2 regions of the Brevibacillus sp. FW306-2-1A-C05A genome follow, and region 1 is predicted to be linked to the other one. Evidence: predicted binding sites of a transcription regulator. Region 1 holds the regulator's gene; the other holds the start of a gene.
The links. Region 1 encodes Rex, which represses fermentation and respiration genes when NADH is low (regulators of the CRP and FNR family bind a similar motif). Its sites were predicted from a motif close to TTGTGAAATATTTCACAA; they were not measured.
Positions count from the first base shown of each region.

Region 2: AC3WJN_RS06295 (DUF1641 domain-containing protein) is a predicted target of Rex. The motif match lies at 4,902-4,919, and genes of this name have one in related genera.

Region 1 is NZ_JBYSWV010000003.1:176,747-186,149, reverse strand. It holds gene AC3WJN_RS04960 (AAA family ATPase) at 1-1,421, opposite strand, end outside; gene AC3WJN_RS04955 (hypothetical protein) at 1,414-1,941, opposite strand; gene AC3WJN_RS04950 (cell wall elongation regulator TseB-like domain-containing protein) at 2,101-2,580, opposite strand; gene AC3WJN_RS04945 (hypothetical protein) at 2,611-3,306, opposite strand; gene AC3WJN_RS04940 (amidohydrolase) at 3,681-4,985, opposite strand; gene AC3WJN_RS04935 (redox-sensing transcriptional repressor Rex) at 5,001-5,624, opposite strand; gene AC3WJN_RS04930 (ComEC/Rec2 family competence protein) at 5,639-6,529, opposite strand; gene dinG (ATP-dependent DNA helicase DinG) at 6,571-9,403, opposite strand, start outside.
Region 2 is NZ_JBYSWV010000005.1:65,370-74,772, forward strand. It holds gene AC3WJN_RS06260 (Rne/Rng family ribonuclease) at 1-880, shown strand, start outside; ribosomal protein L21 leader region at 933-1,011, shown strand; gene rplU (50S ribosomal protein L21) at 1,022-1,333, shown strand; gene AC3WJN_RS06270 (ribosomal-processing cysteine protease Prp) at 1,349-1,699, shown strand; gene rpmA (50S ribosomal protein L27) at 1,707-2,000, shown strand; gene AC3WJN_RS06280 (Spo0B C-terminal domain-containing protein) at 2,181-2,765, shown strand; gene obgE (GTPase ObgE) at 2,779-4,056, shown strand; gene AC3WJN_RS06290 (PilZ domain-containing protein) at 4,066-4,731, shown strand; gene AC3WJN_RS06295 (DUF1641 domain-containing protein) at 5,024-5,473, shown strand; gene AC3WJN_RS06300 (NAD(P)/FAD-dependent oxidoreductase) at 5,513-6,691, shown strand; gene AC3WJN_RS06305 (hypothetical protein) at 6,782-6,934, opposite strand; gene AC3WJN_RS06310 (ACT domain-containing protein) at 7,120-7,563, shown strand; gene AC3WJN_RS06315 (homoserine dehydrogenase) at 7,588-8,889, shown strand; gene thrC (threonine synthase) at 8,889-9,403, shown strand, end outside.

The DNA of each region.
Region 1 (9,403 bases):
GTCTGGAAAACAGCGTCATACTGTCTGAGCAGGCTGCGCGTATCCTCCAGCAGACGGGAGAGCAGCCGATCCACTTCGTCGTGAATCCGGTTTTTGTCGACGTACTGCAAATGCACGATCCCGAGGTCGGACATCCCGCTCGAAACGATTTCCTGCGCCATGCCCAGCGCTTGTTCGAAGTCGTTTTTGGAGCCGGTACTGCGTCCGCCGTAGTAGATTTCTTCTGCAACCGCTCCGGCCAGACTGACCATGATCTGTTTTTCCAACGCTTCTCTGGTGTACAGATAGCGGTCTTCCATCGGATTTTGCCGGACGTAGCCGAGCGCCTTGCCGCGCGGGCTCAGCGTGACTTGCGAGACTGAGCCTGGGCGCACCACTTCGCTCACGATCGCGTGGCCCAGCTCGTGCAGCGCTACCCGCTTTTTCTCTTCCTCGGAAGCCTGGCGGTCGACTTTTTCGCCGAGCATGACCTTGTCTACGGCGTAGGCAAAATGCTTCGCCATGATCTTGTCGCTTTTGTCGCGCATAGCGTAAATCGCTGCCTCGTTCGCGACGCTTTCCAGTTGCGCACCGGAGAAGCCGAACGTCTCTTGCGCCACTTTTTCTAAAACGACATCTGGTCCAAGCGGCTTGTTCGCCGTATGAATGGTCAAAATCTGCTCGCGTGCAGGCTTGTCAGGCAAATCTACGGTAATGTGACGGTCAAAACGGCCTGGTCGAAGCAGCGCTGCATCGAGCATGTCTTTGCGGTTCGTCGCAGCCATGACCAGAATGCGCGGCTTGTCACTCGTCGCCACCCCGTCCATCTCGGTCAAAAGCTGGTTCAAGGTCTGGTCGTACTCCCGCTGCTGCTGACCATCCCGTTTTCCCCCGACGACATCAATCTCGTCGATAAAAATAATCGCGCTGTCCTGTCCATTTTTCTCCGCCATCGTCTTCGCTTCTTTAAACAGCTCGCGCACGCGCTGCGCCCCGACCCCTACGTACATCTCCACGAACTGGGAGCCGGAAGCCGCCACGAACGCCGAGTTGGTGTAGTTCGCTGCCGCTTTTGCCATCAATGTTTTCCCTGTACCGGGAGGCCCGGTCAACAGCACGCCTTTGATCGGGCGAATGCCGTACTGCTCGATCTTGTCTTTGTACACGAGAAAGTCAAGCGATTCCTTCAGCTCTTTTTTGGCCCGCTCCTGTCCGCCGATGTCGGCAAACTGCACGTCCGACTTCGGAATTTCGTGCTTGTTCTGCTTTCGTTTGCCGCCGAGCGCGACATTGCCTCCCTGTCCGCTTTGCTGGCGAACGACGAGGAAGTAAATCGCGCCCAGCACAGCGGCGAACAGCACAAAGGGCGTAATGTTCACTCCTAGAAACACGAGAAAAACCAACACCGCAGGAACGACGCCGATCAGCAGCTCTTTACCCACGTGCCGTCACCTCTTTTGCCTCGGAACGGGGAATGATCGTGTAGAAATCTTCCGTTCCTTTTTTCAAGTAAACGTAAATGTTTGCATCATCCATCAAAGCAGACGCTTCATCCAGCTTGTTCGCCTGTTTCCACTCCTCGATCAGAGAAGGGATGCGGCTGTATTGGTGCAAGTCCATCGCTTCCGTGAACACAAACTGGCCGCTTTTCCAAATGTCTGTCATCGCTTCGGACTGGTTCGCGACTACGATCGCGACCTGCTTGTTGCCTGCAATCTTTTCCGTTTTGGCAACGAGGTTGCGGTACTCCGCCGGAAACGTCTCTGGATTGGTTACTTTCAAATCTATTTGAATTTTGTCTTTGCTCACATGGAAATGGCCCAAGGTGGCGGATTGCATCTGACCGATTTCTGCGCGGATAGGCTCCTCAATCTCTATCTTCTGATACAAGAACCAGCCTCCGAACAGGAGAGCAAGTGTCGCCAGCAAGGACAATCCGATCGCACTTTTTTTCAACTGCACTGCTACTCCCCCCATATCGCGTTCTCGTTGTTCTCTCTTGTCAACAAAACCAGTATATCACATGGGTATATCAATTTTTTATACAGATGTTGGATCGCATGCCAAACAGGCCTTTTCCTCAGCGGAAAAGACCTGTCCTCCGTTCTTTTTATGAAGCGATCATGTAGGCGACAATACGTAAGAAGCGAGCAAAGCCCCACTGAACAAATCGTAGTGCAAGTAGTGGTAGCGGCCGTTTGCGTCTTTTACCGTGACTTCCCAAAATTTCTTGTCCTTTTCAAGTCCGGGGACGATATGCGTTATCTCTGATTGCGGAAACGCCTTGCTTACTGCTTCCTCGACATTTTTGCGCGGCACAGCGAGATCCATTCGATCAAACGCTACTTTTTCCGCAGTCATCCAGGCGACGACAGGCGTACCGGCGTTGTTTTTGCCGATGACGACCGCGTAACTCTCCGTCCCGCGGTATTCGTCGATCGACTCGATTTCGTCGATCGTCGTCCGCGCCTGTACCCACTCGCGGACAGTCGCCTCGAACTGGTTGCGCTCTCCTGCTACGGAAGCAGTCAGATGATAGGCGAATCCCGCTCCTGTCACCAAAAGCGCGATGATCGCTCCCACAATGATTCTCACTAGCACGTTCCCGTTAACTCCTTTATGCGGTTGACATTACAAACGGAAGCGAAGCTGGTCCTGTTTGACGCCAGCCGCCGTCCTGATTTGCATTTCCAGCTCCAACTGGCGAAGCGTGCCTGTATCCGGCTCATACCATAGCTGGTACTCGATGCTGATCCCGCGCGCCAGCTCAGGCGTGATGTCAGCGATCGGAAAAGACGGCCCGAGCCACATCGAAAGCAGCGACGTCACCTTTTCCGGCGGCACCGCCAGGCGATAGCCGCTCCAGTCGCTGCCCGACGTATCCGCAATCGGCTGGGGCGAGACGGATGGCAGCACACTTTTCAACAGCGTCGCATGTTCATACGGCGTAAACAAAGCGTAGGGCAAGGCAGCGTGATCCTGCACCTGTCCGTCTATTCTTACGGAGACCGGCTGCTCGTGGTTACGGCTGATGGCCAGCTTGTGCCCCCCGATTTCCCCGTCGAGACTGAACGTCTCGCGTACATAGCGCCCGTTCAATGCCTGGTCGTGCATGTAAACGAGAAACGCCCGCTCTTCGTCCTGTGTCAATTGCGCAAGCAACTGCGGCACCGAATACGGCTCCTGTTTGGCTGCCGACACCTGATCGCCCCCTGTCCCGGCAGCCGAATGAATCCATTCACCTGCAGAACCGAGCGCCATCCCCAGACCAAACAGACCGAGAAAGATCGGGAAAAGCCACCACAGCTTTTTGGGCCGGATGTACATCTCCGTCCCCCCTGTCCCATTTTTGTCTCTAGCCTATGCTATACGGGAAGGTTTTAGAACGACACGGAAAAGTTGCTAATCATAGCTCGGGGCCGGGCGGTCATACTACTTATACACCCGCAAGGAGGTGAGCGCGTGAAGTCACCGCAACAAAACGCATCTCCTGACATACTTGGGTTTTTGCTACAGGAATACCGCGTCTCCTGGGCTGGATTGTCTTCTCCATTGCGTCAACTGTCGCACACACCCACACTGCATTTTCGCCATCATCCCCTGACAGAGCTGTGGCGAAAATGAGCACGGCATGTAGTACCCATATTCCCCTACCTACACCTACACTCCCTTACTCCTGTCCCACACCAGACAGGAGCCTTTTACCGTTTCAACTGCTGGAACACGCGGTTCGCTTCGTAAATCGCCCGCTCCTCGTCAATCGTGAGCAGCTTGTGGTTGCGCATCAAAAATTTGCCCGCAACAATCGTATCTTTGACGTCGCGGCCATTTGCGGCATAGACGACATGGGAAATCGGCTCATGCGCCGGGTGGAAATGGGCTTGATGGCTGTCGAGAACGATCAGGTCAGCCTGCTTGCCTACCTCGATGCTGCCGAGCGTGTCCGCCTGGAATACGCCGTCTGCGCCGTAGCGTGTCGCCATGCGCAGCGCTTCCTCGGCTGGCACCGCAACCGGATCGTTGTTTACACCTTTGTGCAAAATCGCCGCGAGCTTCAGTTCTTCAAACAGGTTGAGGTTGTTGTTGCTCGCCGAGCTGTCTGTGCCAAGCGAGACGCTCACGCCTTTTGCCAGCATTTTTGGCACAGGCGCAACCCCGCTCGCCAGTTTCAGGTTGCTCACGACGTTATGGGAAACTTTCACTTGATAGTTTGCCAAAATGTCAATCTCTTCATCCGTCAAATGTACGGCGTGCGCAACCAGCGTAGGACGGTTGAACATGCCAAGCTTCTCCAGGTGAGCGACTGGACGCAGGCCGTAGTCTTTCTCGTTTTGCCCGACTTCCCAGGCAGTTTCGGACATATGAATGTGTAGCGGCAAGGACAGCTCGTCCGCTTTTTCGATAATTTGCGTAATGAACGCAGGCGAGCACGTGTACGGCGCATGCGGCGCCATCATGACGGTGATGCGGCCGTCTGCCTGGTTGTGCCATTCTTTGGCAAACGCAGTCGCGTCGCGCAGCTTGGTTTGTCGCTCTTCCTCGGAGCACAGGCCGATCATGCCGCGGCACAGGCGAGCGCGCATGCCGGACGCCTCGACAGCCTTGGCTACCTCATCCATGTGATCGTACATATCCACGAACGTAGTGGTCCCTGTGCGGATCATTTCGATCAGCGACAGTTGCGTGCCCCATTTGACGGAATCGGCGGTAAATTGCGCTTCCAGCGGCCACATTTTTTCTTCCAGCCACTGCTGCAGCGGTAAATCGTCGGCATAGCCGCGCAGAAGCGACATGCCCGCGTGTCCGTGCGTATTAATCAGACCTGGCAGGATGAAGTCGCCTTTTTGGTCGATGACTTCATCGTAGCCGGCGTCGGAAAGATCCTCAGGCGTCGGTCCTACATACGTGATCTTGTCGCCCTCGAAAGCGACGGCTCCGTCGTGGATCACTTCATTTTGCTCGTTTACCGTAATCACTGTTGCGTGGATGAGGATAGTTTTTTTCATGGTTACACTCCATTCTTACGTTAAGTAATAGGCCAGGCTCTGCAAATTGGATGTCACATCCGCATAGTGAATGCGCACATCTTTTTTCGCGCGAATTGTCGTAGGAGCAAAATTCAAGATTCCCTTGATACCCGCTTGAATCAACAGATCACATACGGATTGCGCTGCCGGCGCAGGGACGGTAATGATCGCCAACTTGATCTCTTTTGCTGCGATCGTGTCCGCCAGCTCGTGCAAGGGCTGGATCGGGATACCCGCCACTACTTTTCCCAGCTTGCCGGGATCGTTGTCAAAAATGGCCGCAATCCGCATGTTATCTTTTAAATAAGCGTTGTAGTTGCTGATCGCATGCCCCAAATGGCCTGCTCCTACCAGAGCGACGCGAACTTCCTCTGTCAGCTTCAAAATCTGCCGTATTTTTTCCACCAGGTAATTGACGTCGTAGCCAATCCCTTTTTTCCCGAAATCGCCGAAGGTAGCCAGGTCTTTTCGGATTTGGGCTGGATTCACATCCAAATTTTTGCCCATTTGCTGGGAGGAAACAGTGGTCACCTCGTTTTGCTGCAAATAGCTGAGGTAACGCAGATAAATCGGCAAACGGCGGACGACCGCTTCCGAAATCTTTTCGTGTTTAGCCACGTTCGGTCTTCCCCCTATTTCTTTTGCTTGAATACCCTGTAATCTTTCCCATTGGACAAAATGACGATCGAGCCGTCCCTGCCTGTTACATACGTCTCCGCCCACGATTCGCCCAACCGCTCCAGCACCTCGGACTGGCCGACCTCGCCGCGCTCCTTGCCTGTCTGGATGACCGCAATCTGGGGGTCGACCCGCGTCAGAAACGGCTGAGAGGTGCCTTGATTGCTCCCCTGGTCGCCGACCTTGAGCACTTCCGCCTTGAGCTGGTCCGGATGGCGCTCAATCAGGCGTTCCTCGGCTTTTTCGTTGATCCCGCTCGCAAACAAAAACCGCAATTGGCCGTGCTTGAGCAAAAAGACGAGCGAATTGTTTTGCGGAGACAAAAACAGCGGTTCGCTCGGCAACAAAGCCTCCAGCGTGACGTCGGTATCGAGAATGAGCTCCTGATTTTCCTCCAGCTCTTTCTGCTTCGGAACCTTGTGGAGCGGGACGAACTGGCGGATCGAGGGCGAAATCAGCTTGGGCAAAATGACCGAGTCGATGATGATTTGCTGGCTTAAAAAAGGGTATCCTCCTGCATACTCGGGCTGATCGTTCGTCAAAACGAGATAGTCGAGGCGCGTCACCTTCGCGGCAGACAGATGCGCGGACAACGTGCTCCAATCCTCCGCGCTGCCTGTATCAATCAGCATCGTTTTTCCGCCCGGCATCCGCACCAGCGTGCTTTCGCCATGAGGAAGCGCCCAATACGTAATGACAAGACCCGTAAACTCCTCCACGCGCTCGGTAGCAAACGGGTCGTCTACCTTCACGGCTTCCTGCAAATGGTTGTCGATCGAGCACGAGCACAGCAAAGCCACACACGTGACGAGCAGCAGCCAGGCCCGCTTTTTTTTCCATAACATTTATTTTATCACCTAAATCCCTGCTAGACTATTGCTTCATTTTATGAATCTGACAAGGATTGCATACTAAGGAACGGCGCAATCCGCTCACGCAGCGTCGCCCAGGAGCCGGTTTCGACCTGGAACGGCGGGAGCGATTGCAAAAACGAACGGCCGTAGCGCGATTCGACGACACGCGTATCGAACACGACCACGACGCCGCGGTCCAAATGGTGACGGATCAACCTTCCGACCCCTTGCTTGAACAAAATGACAGCCTGCGGCAGCGACAGCGACATAAACGCGTTTTTCCCCTCGGCCTTGAGCGATTCGGCGCGTCCCTGGTAGACAGGGTGATTCGGCGGCGTAAACGGCAGCCGTACGATGACCAGACTGCTCAGCCACTCGCCCTGGATGTCCACGCCTTCCCAAAAGCTGCTCGTCCCAAGGAGCACGCTTCTCTCCATCGTCCGAAACAGGCGCACCAGCTTGCTGCGGTTGTTGCTGTCGATGCCGTGTCCGAACAGCGTGTACGGCTCTGCCTCCTCGGCCAGCCGCTCCTTCATGGCCTGGTACACCAGCTGCAGCATCGAGTGCGACGTGAACAGGATCAACGTTCTGCCCTTCGACGCCACGACGATATCGACACAGCCCTGGACAATCGCATCGAGATACGCCTGATCGTTTTCTTTGCCGGGCGCCGGAAAATCGGACGGGATCAAGAGCAGCCCCTGTTCTTCGTAATGGAACGGAGAAGGCAGCGACAGCGTGCGCACCCGTTCGGCCGGCAATTTGTCCAGACCGAAGCGGCTCATGACGTAAGAAAAGCTGTTTTTGACAGTCAAGGTGGCCGAAGTCATAATCAGGCTGCGCTTTTGCGAAAACAGCGGTTCCTGGAGCGAATCGGCCACGTTCAGCAAGGCCGCAGACAGATGCACCTGCTTGCGCGCCGCGCGCGACTCGACTTCCATCCAGTAGACGTATTCTTCGTCTTGCACGAGTAAAAAGAAATGCAGAAGCTCCATCATCTGCTGCCATTCCTTCACCAGCCCGAGCAGATCGGTCTGCAGGCTGCGGATAGAAAACGGCGGCTTCTCTTCCTGGGGAATGCTTTGTACCATTTGCTCCAGATGGAGAGCAAATGCCGTCATGCCATCGAGCAGCTTTTTCGTCACCTTGCGGATTTTCTCATGCTTTCCGGTGAAGGAAGCTACGCGGTAGCGCACTGTCTCTCGGCCGGCATCCGTCGTCTCTTCCGCGCGCTGCGAGGCCCATGCGAACAAAAACTGGGTCCACTGCTGGGCCTTCTCCCGCAAGGAAGCAGACAGCTTCTTGCATTCGGAGAGGTGCGCGGACAGCTCCTGTGCGACTGCAGGCTGCCAGCTTTCCAGCTCCGCTGCGAAGCGTGCGATCGCGCCGCCGTCCTCCACGGAAGCCCGATCGAGCAAAAACAGCAGTTGGGTCGTCGTCAACTGCTTGCCCAAATGCTGGGTCGCCGCATCTTCCAAATGATGCGCCTCGTCGATAATCGCAACTTCATAGGGCGGCAAAATCCGGTTCTCTGCTTGCAGGTCGCTGATGAGCAGGGCGTGGTTGACGATGAGGACATCCGCTTCCTTTGCCCGTTCTTTCGCCTGGAAGTAGTAGCAGCGGCTAAACCACGGACAGGCGCGGTTCAGGCACGAGCTGGTGTCGCTTTTGACTTGCTGCCACAAAAGCTGTCCGCTCGGCGGCATGCTCAGCTCCTCCACGTCGCCCGTCTCGGTCTGCGTCAGCCAGGTGAGCAGTTGCCCTTTTGCCAGCCGCATTTCCTGGCTGCTGCCTTCCACCGGCTCCTCCAGCGCCTGCTCGAACTTGCGCAGACACAAATAGTTGCCCCTGCCCTTCAGCGTGGAAGCCGTAAACGCAAACGGCAGCGATTGCTGCAAGGTCGCAATCTCTTTATGGAACAACTGTTCCTGCAACTGGATCGTGTTCGTGCTGACCACCAACTGCTCCCGATTCTGGTGCGCCCAGATGATGCCTGGCAACAAGTAGGCCAACGACTTGCCCGTACCTGTCCCTGCCTCCACCAACAGGTGCACACCGTCTTGCATCGCGTCAAAAACGGCGTGCATCATCGCTTCCTGCGCTTCCCGCCGCTGAAAGCCGCTCATGCTCACCTGTATCTGTCCCTGCTCGTCCATCAGCTTTTCCAGTTGCTCGCCGAATGCTTTTGCCCGGACCAGATCGCCCTCGGGCCGCTGGAAGCTCGCTTTCAGCTTTTCCTTGCGCTTTTTTATGGCGAGCTGGCGATAAATGTCCCACAACTGCGTGTTTTCCTCTGCCGACTCAGCCCCCAGCTCGGGCAGCTCCGTGAGCTTTTCCATCTCCATTTGCCGCAAAAGGACGTGGATGTCCGAGCGAAACGACGAAACAAGCATTTGCAGCCGTTGAATGGTCACGAGCGGCAATTGCTGCAAAATATCGAGCAAGTGCAAAAAAAGTTGGGCCGTTGCCAGCGCGTCACTGTCGGCCTGGTGAGGATTGTCGTGCTCGATGGCCAGCTCTGACGCCAGCTCCCCGAGCCTGTAGCTGTTTTGCATCGGCAACAGCAGGCGGGACAGTTCCACCGTGTCGAGCACGTATCCGTCAAACGCATAATAGCCCTGACTCAGCAGGGCTTCTTGTAAAAATTGGAGATCAAAGCTTGCATTATGGGCCACAAAGACCCGTCCATCCAATAGTCGCAAGAATTGAGGAAATACCTCTTCCAACGTCGGGGCATCGGCCACCATCTCGTTAGTAATTCCCGTTAGCTGGGTAATAAAAGGGGGGATGTCCTGTCCGGGATGAATCAGAGTCGAGAAGCATTCTGTGATCTGGCCGTCGTCGATGGCCACAGCGCCGATCTGA
Region 2 (9,403 bases), on a different contig from region 1:
CGCGGTCGAAGCGGCGCTGCGAGAGGCGCTGGCGGAAGGGCTCGATGAAGTGGTGGTGGAGGATGGCGCTACGTTTCAGCAGGTAAAGGCAGCGCTTGCCGCCTTTGCAGCGGATGCGCAAAGCCTGCTGCGAAAACATACGGGCAAAGCGCCGCTGTTTGACGAACTGGGCGTGCAGGCCAAGCTGGAGCGGGCTCTCCAGCGCGAGGTGCCGCTTGGCAACGGCGGCTTTCTCGTGTTTGACAGGACGGAGGCGATGACCGTCATCGACGTGAACACCGGCTCGTTTACCGGAGGAGGCGGCCAGCAGCGAGAGCAGGCTGTCACCGCAACCAATCTGGAGGCGGCAAAGGAAATCGCCAGACAGCTTCGGTTGCGCGACATCGGGGGCATCGTCATCATTGACTTTATTGACATGAAGGAGCCTGCCAACAAAGAAAGGGTGCTGGCGAAGCTGAAAAAAGAGCTGGCCCGGGATGCAGTTCCAGCGACTGTGCTTGGAATGACGGCGCTTGGACTGGTCGAGCTGACGCGAAAACGGGTGAGAGCGAGCCTGGTGGAGCGGCTGACCGAGCCTTGTGCGGCGTGCGAGGGACGCGGGCGAGTTTTGCGTGCTGACGAGTGCCTCCGGCGTCTGCAAGACGAGCTCGCCGGACTGGCCCGTTCGCAGCAGGCGGAGGCGGCGGTCGTGGAGCTTTCCACCAGACTTTTCCCGCTCGTGGACGCCGGGGACGGGGGAACAGCCGCTGCCACCAACTGGCCTCTGCGCATCTATAAGCGCGAGCAACCGCGGCTTGCCCCGGACGGCTACCGGATTACCTACGCGGGAAATGCGGCGGAGGCAGAGCGTTTGTCCGAAAACAATCGCAAAATGACTTGACTGGGCGCTTGCTGCTATGATAACCTAATGTTTGTCATGCAGCTATGTCTTGTGCATACTGTAACCGCACGAATCGGGTACATAAGTCGCCGCCAGTCGGCGCACCTGTAGAGGCGAGTCTGAGTATAGGAGGTGCACACAGTGTACGCAATTATCGAAACCGGTGGAAAGCAATACAAAGTTGAAGAGGGTTCCGTTCTCTTCATCGAGAAATTGGCTGGCAATGAAGGAGAAGTTGTTACTTTTGACAAAGTTCTCTTCGTAAGCAAAGACGGCAAAGTTACTGCAGGAGCTCCTACAGTAGCTGGTGCAACGGTAACTGGTAAAGTAGAAAAACACGGTAAAGCTGCAAAAATCATCGTGTACAAATACAAAGCCAAGAAAAACTACCGTCGCAAACAAGGTCACCGTCAACCGTTCACCAAAGTTGTGATCGAAAAGATCAACGCTTAATTTTGGTGACCTGATATGATCGAAGTGATCGTGAGCCGTGCGCAGCACGGTATCCATGAAATTAGTATTTCCGGACATGCCAATGCGGGTGCTTATGGGGCGGACATCGTTTGTTCCGCCGTATCAGGCATCAGCTTTGGTATATTAAACAGCGTGCAGCCGCTGACGGGACTGACACCGCAAGTTTCAGTCGCCCAAGAAGGCGGCGGCTTTCTGAAGTGGACGCTCGCTTCCTCGGAAGCGGCGGACATACTAGAAAAGCAGCAGCTTTTGGCTGAGAGCATGGTGATCGCCCTGTTATCAGTTGCGGCGCAGTACGGGAAATACGTAAAAGTGAATGACCATAAATGGCAGGGAGGTGTCTGATATGAACATGCTGTTTAATTTGGACCTTCAGTTTTTCGCATCGAAAAAAGGGGTAGGTTCCACTAAAAACGGACGTGATTCCATTTCCAAACGTCTGGGCGTGAAACGCGGTGACGGTCAATTCGTTACTGCCGGAAACATCCTCGTTCGCCAACGCGGAACGAAGATTTACCCAGGTGCGAACGTAATGAAAGGCGGAGACGACACTCTGTTTGCAACTGCAGATGGCGTTGTTCGTTTCAAGCGTCTGGGCCGCGATCGCAAGCAAGTTGTGATCGAACCAGTTGCTTCCGAAGCGTAAATATTTGTTCCAGGAAAACCCAGCATCGTTGCTGGGTTTTCTTTTGCTTTTCGGGCAAACGGAACAAAGCGGAACAGTTTGCGCCAAAATAGTTGGGCGCAGCCAAGTTTTCTCATTGTCCCGGCTTCTTTTATGGTACAATAGTTAGGAAAGAAATTCTTATCGACTTGGGTGAATGTGATGGGGGACGAGCGGAGACTGCTTACGCATCAGACAGACCAGTTGCTGGCCGTACTGAATCGGCAGCGGCATGACTGGTTGAACCACGTTCAGGTTCTGCTCGGCTATTTGCATATGAACCGTACTGAGCAGGGAGAGGCGCACTTGAAGCGCATCGCGCAGATGGCGATGCAGGAATCAATGGTCGCGCGTTTGAACAACTCCCTGTTGTCCGTCTTCTTCTTGACATTCAATGCGCTGAACAAGGAAATGCTTTTGGAAGTAGACGTGTGCAATGATGTGGATCTCACGCGAATAGCATTGGACGAGCAGCACTTGTTTCAGTTGGTGTCGGAGATATTATGCACAGTGAACGATCATGTAGACCAAAATGGCTACGAGCCAGCCAGTATGCACGTAAGCTTGCAGGCGGATCAACGAGGCGTTCATTTTCGTTTTGACCTGGCCGGAGAGCTGAATGCATCCGGAATGGAAAAATTGGAAAAGCTGATACGGAATAGCGAGCAAAGTACGGTGGAGGTCACCGAGTGGATACAGACGGAAGGCGAATGGGTGTTGGACTTGCTGATTCCATTCGCGCAATGAAAGAGGTGACACCATGTTTGTCGATCAGGTAAAAGTTTATGTAAAAGGCGGAGACGGTGGGAACGGAGCCGTTTCTTTTCGCCGGGAGAAGTACGTGCCGCTTGGCGGACCGGCAGGCGGCGATGGCGGTAAAGGCGGCGATGTCGTGTTTGAAGTCGATGAAGGACTGCGCACGCTCGTAGACTTCCGCTACCAAAGACATTTCAAGGCGCCGCGCGGAGAGCACGGACGCAACAAGTCGCAGCACGGAGCCGGAGCGGAGGATATGATCGTCCGCGTACCGCCGGGCACGACCGTCATTGATGACGACACAAAAGAAGTCATTGCCGATCTGGTGGAGCACGGCCAGCGCGCTGTGATCGCCAAAGGCGGACGTGGCGGACGGGGGAATATCCGTTTTGCCAATTCGTCCAATCCCGCCCCACATATTTCGGAGAACGGAGAACCGGGCCAGGAGCGCTACATCGTCATGGAGCTGAAGCTGATTGCGGATGTCGGTCTGGTTGGCTATCCGAGCGTCGGAAAATCGACACTGCTCTCCAGTGTGACTGCGGCGAAGCCAAAGATCGCAGCGTACCATTTTACGACGTTGACGCCGAATCTGGGTGTCGTGGATTTGGGCGAGCAGAGCTTTGTCATGGCTGACTTGCCGGGGCTGATTGAAGGCGCGCACGAAGGTGTGGGGCTTGGCCACCAATTCCTGCGCCACGTGGAGCGCACCCGCCTGATTGTTCACGTCATCGACATGGCAGGGGTGGATGGACGCGATCCTTACGAAGATTACTTGCAGATTAACCGCGAGCTGAAGCTCTACAACCTGAAGCTTGAGGAGCGTCCGCAAATTATCGCGGCCAACAAGATGGACGTGCCGGAAGCGGCGGAAAACTTGCGACGCTTCAAGGAAAAAGTGCCGGATGTCAACGTGTTTGAGATTTCGGCAGCGACCAGACAAGGCGTCCAGGAATTGATGTACGCGATAGGCGACATGCTCTCGACGATTCCGGACAAGCCGACGGTCGAGGAAGTTGTAGAAGTGGAAGAGCGCGTGGTGTTCCGGGCGGAAAAAGAGCCGGAGCCATTCGAGATTACCCGCGACAACGATGTGTTCGTGGTCAGCGGCGAGAAAATCGAGAAGCTGGTGCGCATGACGAACCTCAACAGCTATGACGCCGCTCAGCGCTTCGCAAGACAGATGCGCAGCATGGGCGTGGACGAGGCATTGCGCAAGCACGGCGCAAAAGACGGGGATACCGTTCGGATTGGCAAATTAGAGTTTGACTTTGTGGAGTGACAAACAAAAATGATTGATATCCCATCCCTTACCCCTTTCATGGCGGACAAACGCCTCCAACGCGGTGCTTCTTTGCCGATGATGATCTCAAGACAGGTCAAAGCGCCCATTCAAGTAATGGTAGAGCATGTCAAAAGCAGTTATCTCGTTGTCTCTCTTGAGATGAAGGCCGAAGCAAGGACCGAACTGCTCGGATCAACGGTACGTGTTCGGTGGGAATCGGATGCGGCTATTAACACGATTGATCTGGAAGTCATTTCAGAAGAAACGGTCTGGCCAATCAAGCTGTTGGCGATGGTTCCGGTCAGCGTCGGCGTCGAGATTGTGGCAGGCCGCAAGCAGGAGCCCATCTCCCCGGGAATCGACATCCGCGTCCCGTACAAGGTGATGGGGGCAAGGCCGATCGAGGAAAAAGGAGAGGCTGTGCTGCTGAAGCTTTCCCCCACACGGCTTATTCTCGGCACAGAAGGCTACGTGGCAAAGGGAGAGTTTCTCCACCTCTCGTTCACAGTTCCGTCGACTGGCCAGGAAATCGTCATGATGGCAAAAATCGTGGAGAAAACTTTCGACGACAAGCAAACCGTGATCGAGTTGATTTTTACGGATATCAATGAAAAGCATCACCAACTCATCAAAGATTACTATAAAAAACTCACGTCTGCCGCTTCTTCCTGAGGAAGCGGTTTTTTTTCCTTTGCTGTTCCCGCGAAGAAGGTATATAGTAGAGTACATAGAGTTCTGAATCGAGCCTGTTCACCTGGTGGATTTGTTTTGTACGCTTTCCTGAATATCACTTTGTGAAATCTTGCACTTTTGATTATTCTACGCTGTTGTGTTGCTTCAGTTTGTGAAAAATATTACAAGCACATAGGCTTTTCGGTATTTTGGGAGAATGGCGGCCGTTACTCGTATGAACAGGCATCGAGAAAGAAGGCCTCTATTCCAAAGCAAAGGAGGACGTTTTTCTATGTCTCAAACAACCACGCAACAAGCTCAGGCGGAAGTAGCAAGCACCGCTACCCTGGCACCTGAGCAGCAAATGGATGTACTCGATCAGTTGATGAAGCCAGAAATTCAAGAATCCCTGAATGTGTTGGTGGCAAACTTGCCGAAGCTGGCCGAGATGACAACCATCCTCACCAAAACGTACGACCTGGTACAAACCGTAGCCAACGACCAAGTGCTCATCGAAGACATCAAGGGCGGCGTGGAAGAGTTCGTCAAGCCGATCTCTGACAAGGCAAAAGGCATCGCACAAGCGGCGATCGAAGCAAACGACCGCGCGCACGCGGAGGAATCCACTATCGGTTTGTTTGGCATGCTCAAAATGCTGAAAGACCCGCAAGTACAAAAAACATTGCGTTTCGCCCAGGCATTCCTGGAAGTTTTGGCAGAGCGCCAGCAGCAAAAACGCTAATTACGATAACCTACGAGAGACAAGGACGGAGGATTGGGCATGGCGAAGCATATTCTCATTTTGGGCGGCGGCTACGGCGGATTGCTGTCCGCTTTGACTGCACGTAAACACATGACGGCTGAAGAAGCGACGATCACGGTTGTGAACCGTTTCCCTACGCACCAAATCATCACGGAGCTGCACCGCTTGGCAGTAGGAAACCTGTCTGAGCAAAACGTGGCGCTGCCACTGGAAAGACTGCTGCGCGGCAAAGATATCAACCTCGTGATTGATACTGTGGAAAAAATCGGCCTCGAATCGCAGCGTGTGACGCTGGCGAGCGGCGAGTCTATCAAATACGATGCACTGGTAATCGCGCTGGGCAGCGAGACGGCATTCTTCGGCATTCCTGGCCTGCAAGAGTACAGCTTCACGCTGAAATCGGTAGAGGAAGCAAACCGTCTGCGCGCGCACCTCGAAGAGCGCGTAGCAGAGTACAGCAAGAGCAAAAACAAGGCAGATGCCACCTTCGTGGTTGGCGGTGGCGGCCTGACCGGGATCGAGCTGGTTGGCGAGTTCGCCGACATGCTGCCGAACCTGTGCCGCAAATACGGCGTAGATTTTGCAGACCTGTCCATCTACTGTGTAGAAGCAGGACCATCCATCCTCGCAGGCTTTGCCCCTGACCTGGTAGAGCGTGCGAAAACAAGCCTGGAAAAACGCGGCGTTCAGTTCCTGACGGGCGTTCCGGTAACTGAAATGAAAGAAACGACGGTATGCTTAAAAGACGGCAACACCATCGAAACCAAAACAATGGTTTGGACAGGCGGCGTGCAAGGCAATCGCGTAGTGGCGGAGTGCGGCATTGAAGTAAATCGCGGCCGTGCAACCGTTACCGAATACTTGCAATCCACTTCTCACCCAGAAGTATTCCTCGCAGGCGACAGCGCGGTCGTGATGGGACCAGAAGGCCGTCCATACCCGCCGACTGCGCAACTGGCATGGCAAATGGGCGAAGTGGTGGGCTACAACCTGTTCGCGCACTTCAACGGCTCCAAAATGGACACGTTCAAGCCGGTATTCTCCGGTACGCTGGGCAGCCTGGGCCGCAAAGACGCCATCGGCACCATCGGCGCAAGCCAACTGAAGCTGAAAGGCTTGCCAGCTACCTTGATGAAGGAAGCGAGCAACGTGCGCTACCTGACTCATATCAACGGCCTGTCCTCGCTGGCCTACTAATTCATACGAGTAACACGCACAAAACCCGGGATCTGGCATCCCGGGTTTTTCCTATTTCAGCGAGCAAAGGTGCAGATCACTCTGGCGGACTTATTTGTTGCCGCTCGGATCTTCGACGATGTTCGGGGATTGCGCCATTTTTTTGCCGCGCAGATCAGCGCCAAACTGATCCAGGCTGCTCGGCTTCCCGGCCGGGTGATTGTTGCGGCGCTCTGATTTGTCCGACTTTCCGCGTCCTGCCATCTGTCTTTCACCTCCTCTTCCTCAACCGCTTTTAGTTTGCGCGAAGCGCGCCAAGCTCATGTAACCCGAGTGAACCGAATCAGGTTGGGTGAAAAAAATTGGCGTTCAAGGATTGTCACAGCGGACGGTATCCGTTATAATGTCCTCTATGAAGAAACAACTGTTTTTCTCAGGAGGACACGACGGTGAAACGGGAAGAGAAGTTCTACTTGATACGATCTGACATCTTACCAGAATCTATCGTGAAGACGATCGAAGCGAAAAAGATGCTGGAATCCGGCGAAGTGGACACCGTGAATGAGGCAGTGGAGCGGGTGGGACTGAGCCGAAGTGCTTTTTACAAATACAAGGACGGTATCTTTCCCTTCAATGCCATGATGAGCGAAAAGATCATGACGATCACGTTTTCGCTGGAGCACATGTCCGGTTATTTGTCCAAGGTGCTCACGTACGTAGCAGAACAAGGCGGGAACGTGCTGACGATCAACCAGACGATTCCGCTGCAAGGGATTGCCAACATTTCCATGTCTGTCGATATGGCCAACCTGCGCGTATCCAGCACGGAATTTCTGGAAAGCTTGCAAGAAATCCCCGGCGTTCGCAAAGCGATGATCGTCGGCAGAGGGTAAAAGAAGGGTAGGAGGAGAGAAACAATGGAGAAGCAAAGCATCAAGCTGGGGTTAATGGGGTTTGGCACAGTAGGGACAGGGGTTGTCCGCATCATCCAGGCGCATCAGGACGACTTGCAAAAGCAGACGGGACTGGGGATTGAGATTACGAAAATTCTCGTGCAGGACGCCGAGAAATCCCGCAATATCAGTTCCATGGATAATCTGCTGACGACAGAACCTGCTGAGCTTCTGGATGATCCGGACATTGAGGTGATCGTCGAGGTCATCGGTGGCATCCATCCGGCGAAGGAGTACATTCTCGCAGCACTGGAGCGCGGCAAGCATGTGGTGACAGCCAACAAAGACTTGATGGCGCTGCACGGCGCTGAAATTTTGAACAAGGCGCAGGAAAAAGGCTGCGACGTGTTTTACGAAGCGAGCGTGGCAGGCGGCATTCCGATCTTGCGCGCGCTGGTGGAAGGCTTCTCCTCTGACCGCATCACCAAAATGATGGGCATCGTCAACGGGACGACCAACTACATTTTGACCAAAATGAGCCAGGAGGGGGCAGACTACAGCGACGTTTTGAAGGAGGCGCAAGCGTTGGGATATGCGGAGGCGAATCCTACCTCTGACGTGGAAGGCTTCGACGCGGCCCGCAAAATGGCGATTCTGGCGACGCTCGGCTTCCGCGTACCGATGAAGCTCGAAGACGTGGACGTCAAAGGAATCAGCAAAGTGAGCAAAGAGGACATCGCCTACGGCAAGCAACTGGGCTATGAGATCAAGCTGCTGGGCCTGGCGAGACGCGATGGGGAAGCGATCGAGGTGAGCGTGCAGCCGACAATGGTGCCAAAATCGCATCCGCTGGCTTCCGTCAACGGCGTGTTCAACGCAGTGTACGTTCACGGCGAAGCGGTTGGCGAGACGATGTTCTATGGGCCGGGCGCGGGCGAGCTTCCGACTGCGACCGCAGTCGTGTCCGACCTCGTTACCGTTGTGAAAAACAGAAAGCTCGGGGTAAACGGACGCGGAATGGTCGCTCCGTACAAAGAAAAAATTCTCAAGGACGACAGCGAAAAGCTGTCCAAATACTTCCTGCGGATCGTAGTGACAGACAAGCGCGGCGTTTTGGCGCAGATCACCCAGCTTTTGGCTGACAAAAACATTTCCCTGGAGCAAGTCATCCAGCAGCCGTACAACAATGGCGGCGAGGCGGAAATCATCATGGTGACGCACCTGTCCTCGAAAAGCGACATGGACGGAGTCATTGCCTACATGGAACAAATGGACATCGTGTCCAAGATTGAAAGCTGCTACCGGGTAGAAGGGGGAGACAAATAATGAGTTCGGATCGACAATCTGGCATCATCGCACGCTATCGGGAGTTTCTTCCGGTTACGGACAAGACACCGCTCATCAGCCTGCACGAAGGAAATACACCGTTGATTCACGCGCCAAACCTGTCCAAACAGCTCGGCGTCGAGCTATACGTGAAGTACGAGGGGCTGAACCCGACAGGCTCGTTCAAGGACAGGGGCATGGTGATGGCTGTCGCCAAGGCAGTAGAGGAAGGCAGCAAAACGATCATGTGCGCTTCCACCGGCAACACGTCGGCTGCTGCCGCTGCTTACGCCGCGCGCTCCGGCTTGCGCTGCATCGTGTTGATTCCGAGCGGCAACATCGCCCTCGGCAAGCTGGCGCAAGCGATCGCGTATGGCGCGGAAGTGATCGCCATCGACGGCAACTTCGACGAGGCACTGAACATCGTGCGCGAAATTACGGCGAAAGAGCCGATTACGCTCGTCAATTCCGTCAACCCGTACCGGATCGAAGGGCAAAAGACTGGAGCGTTCGA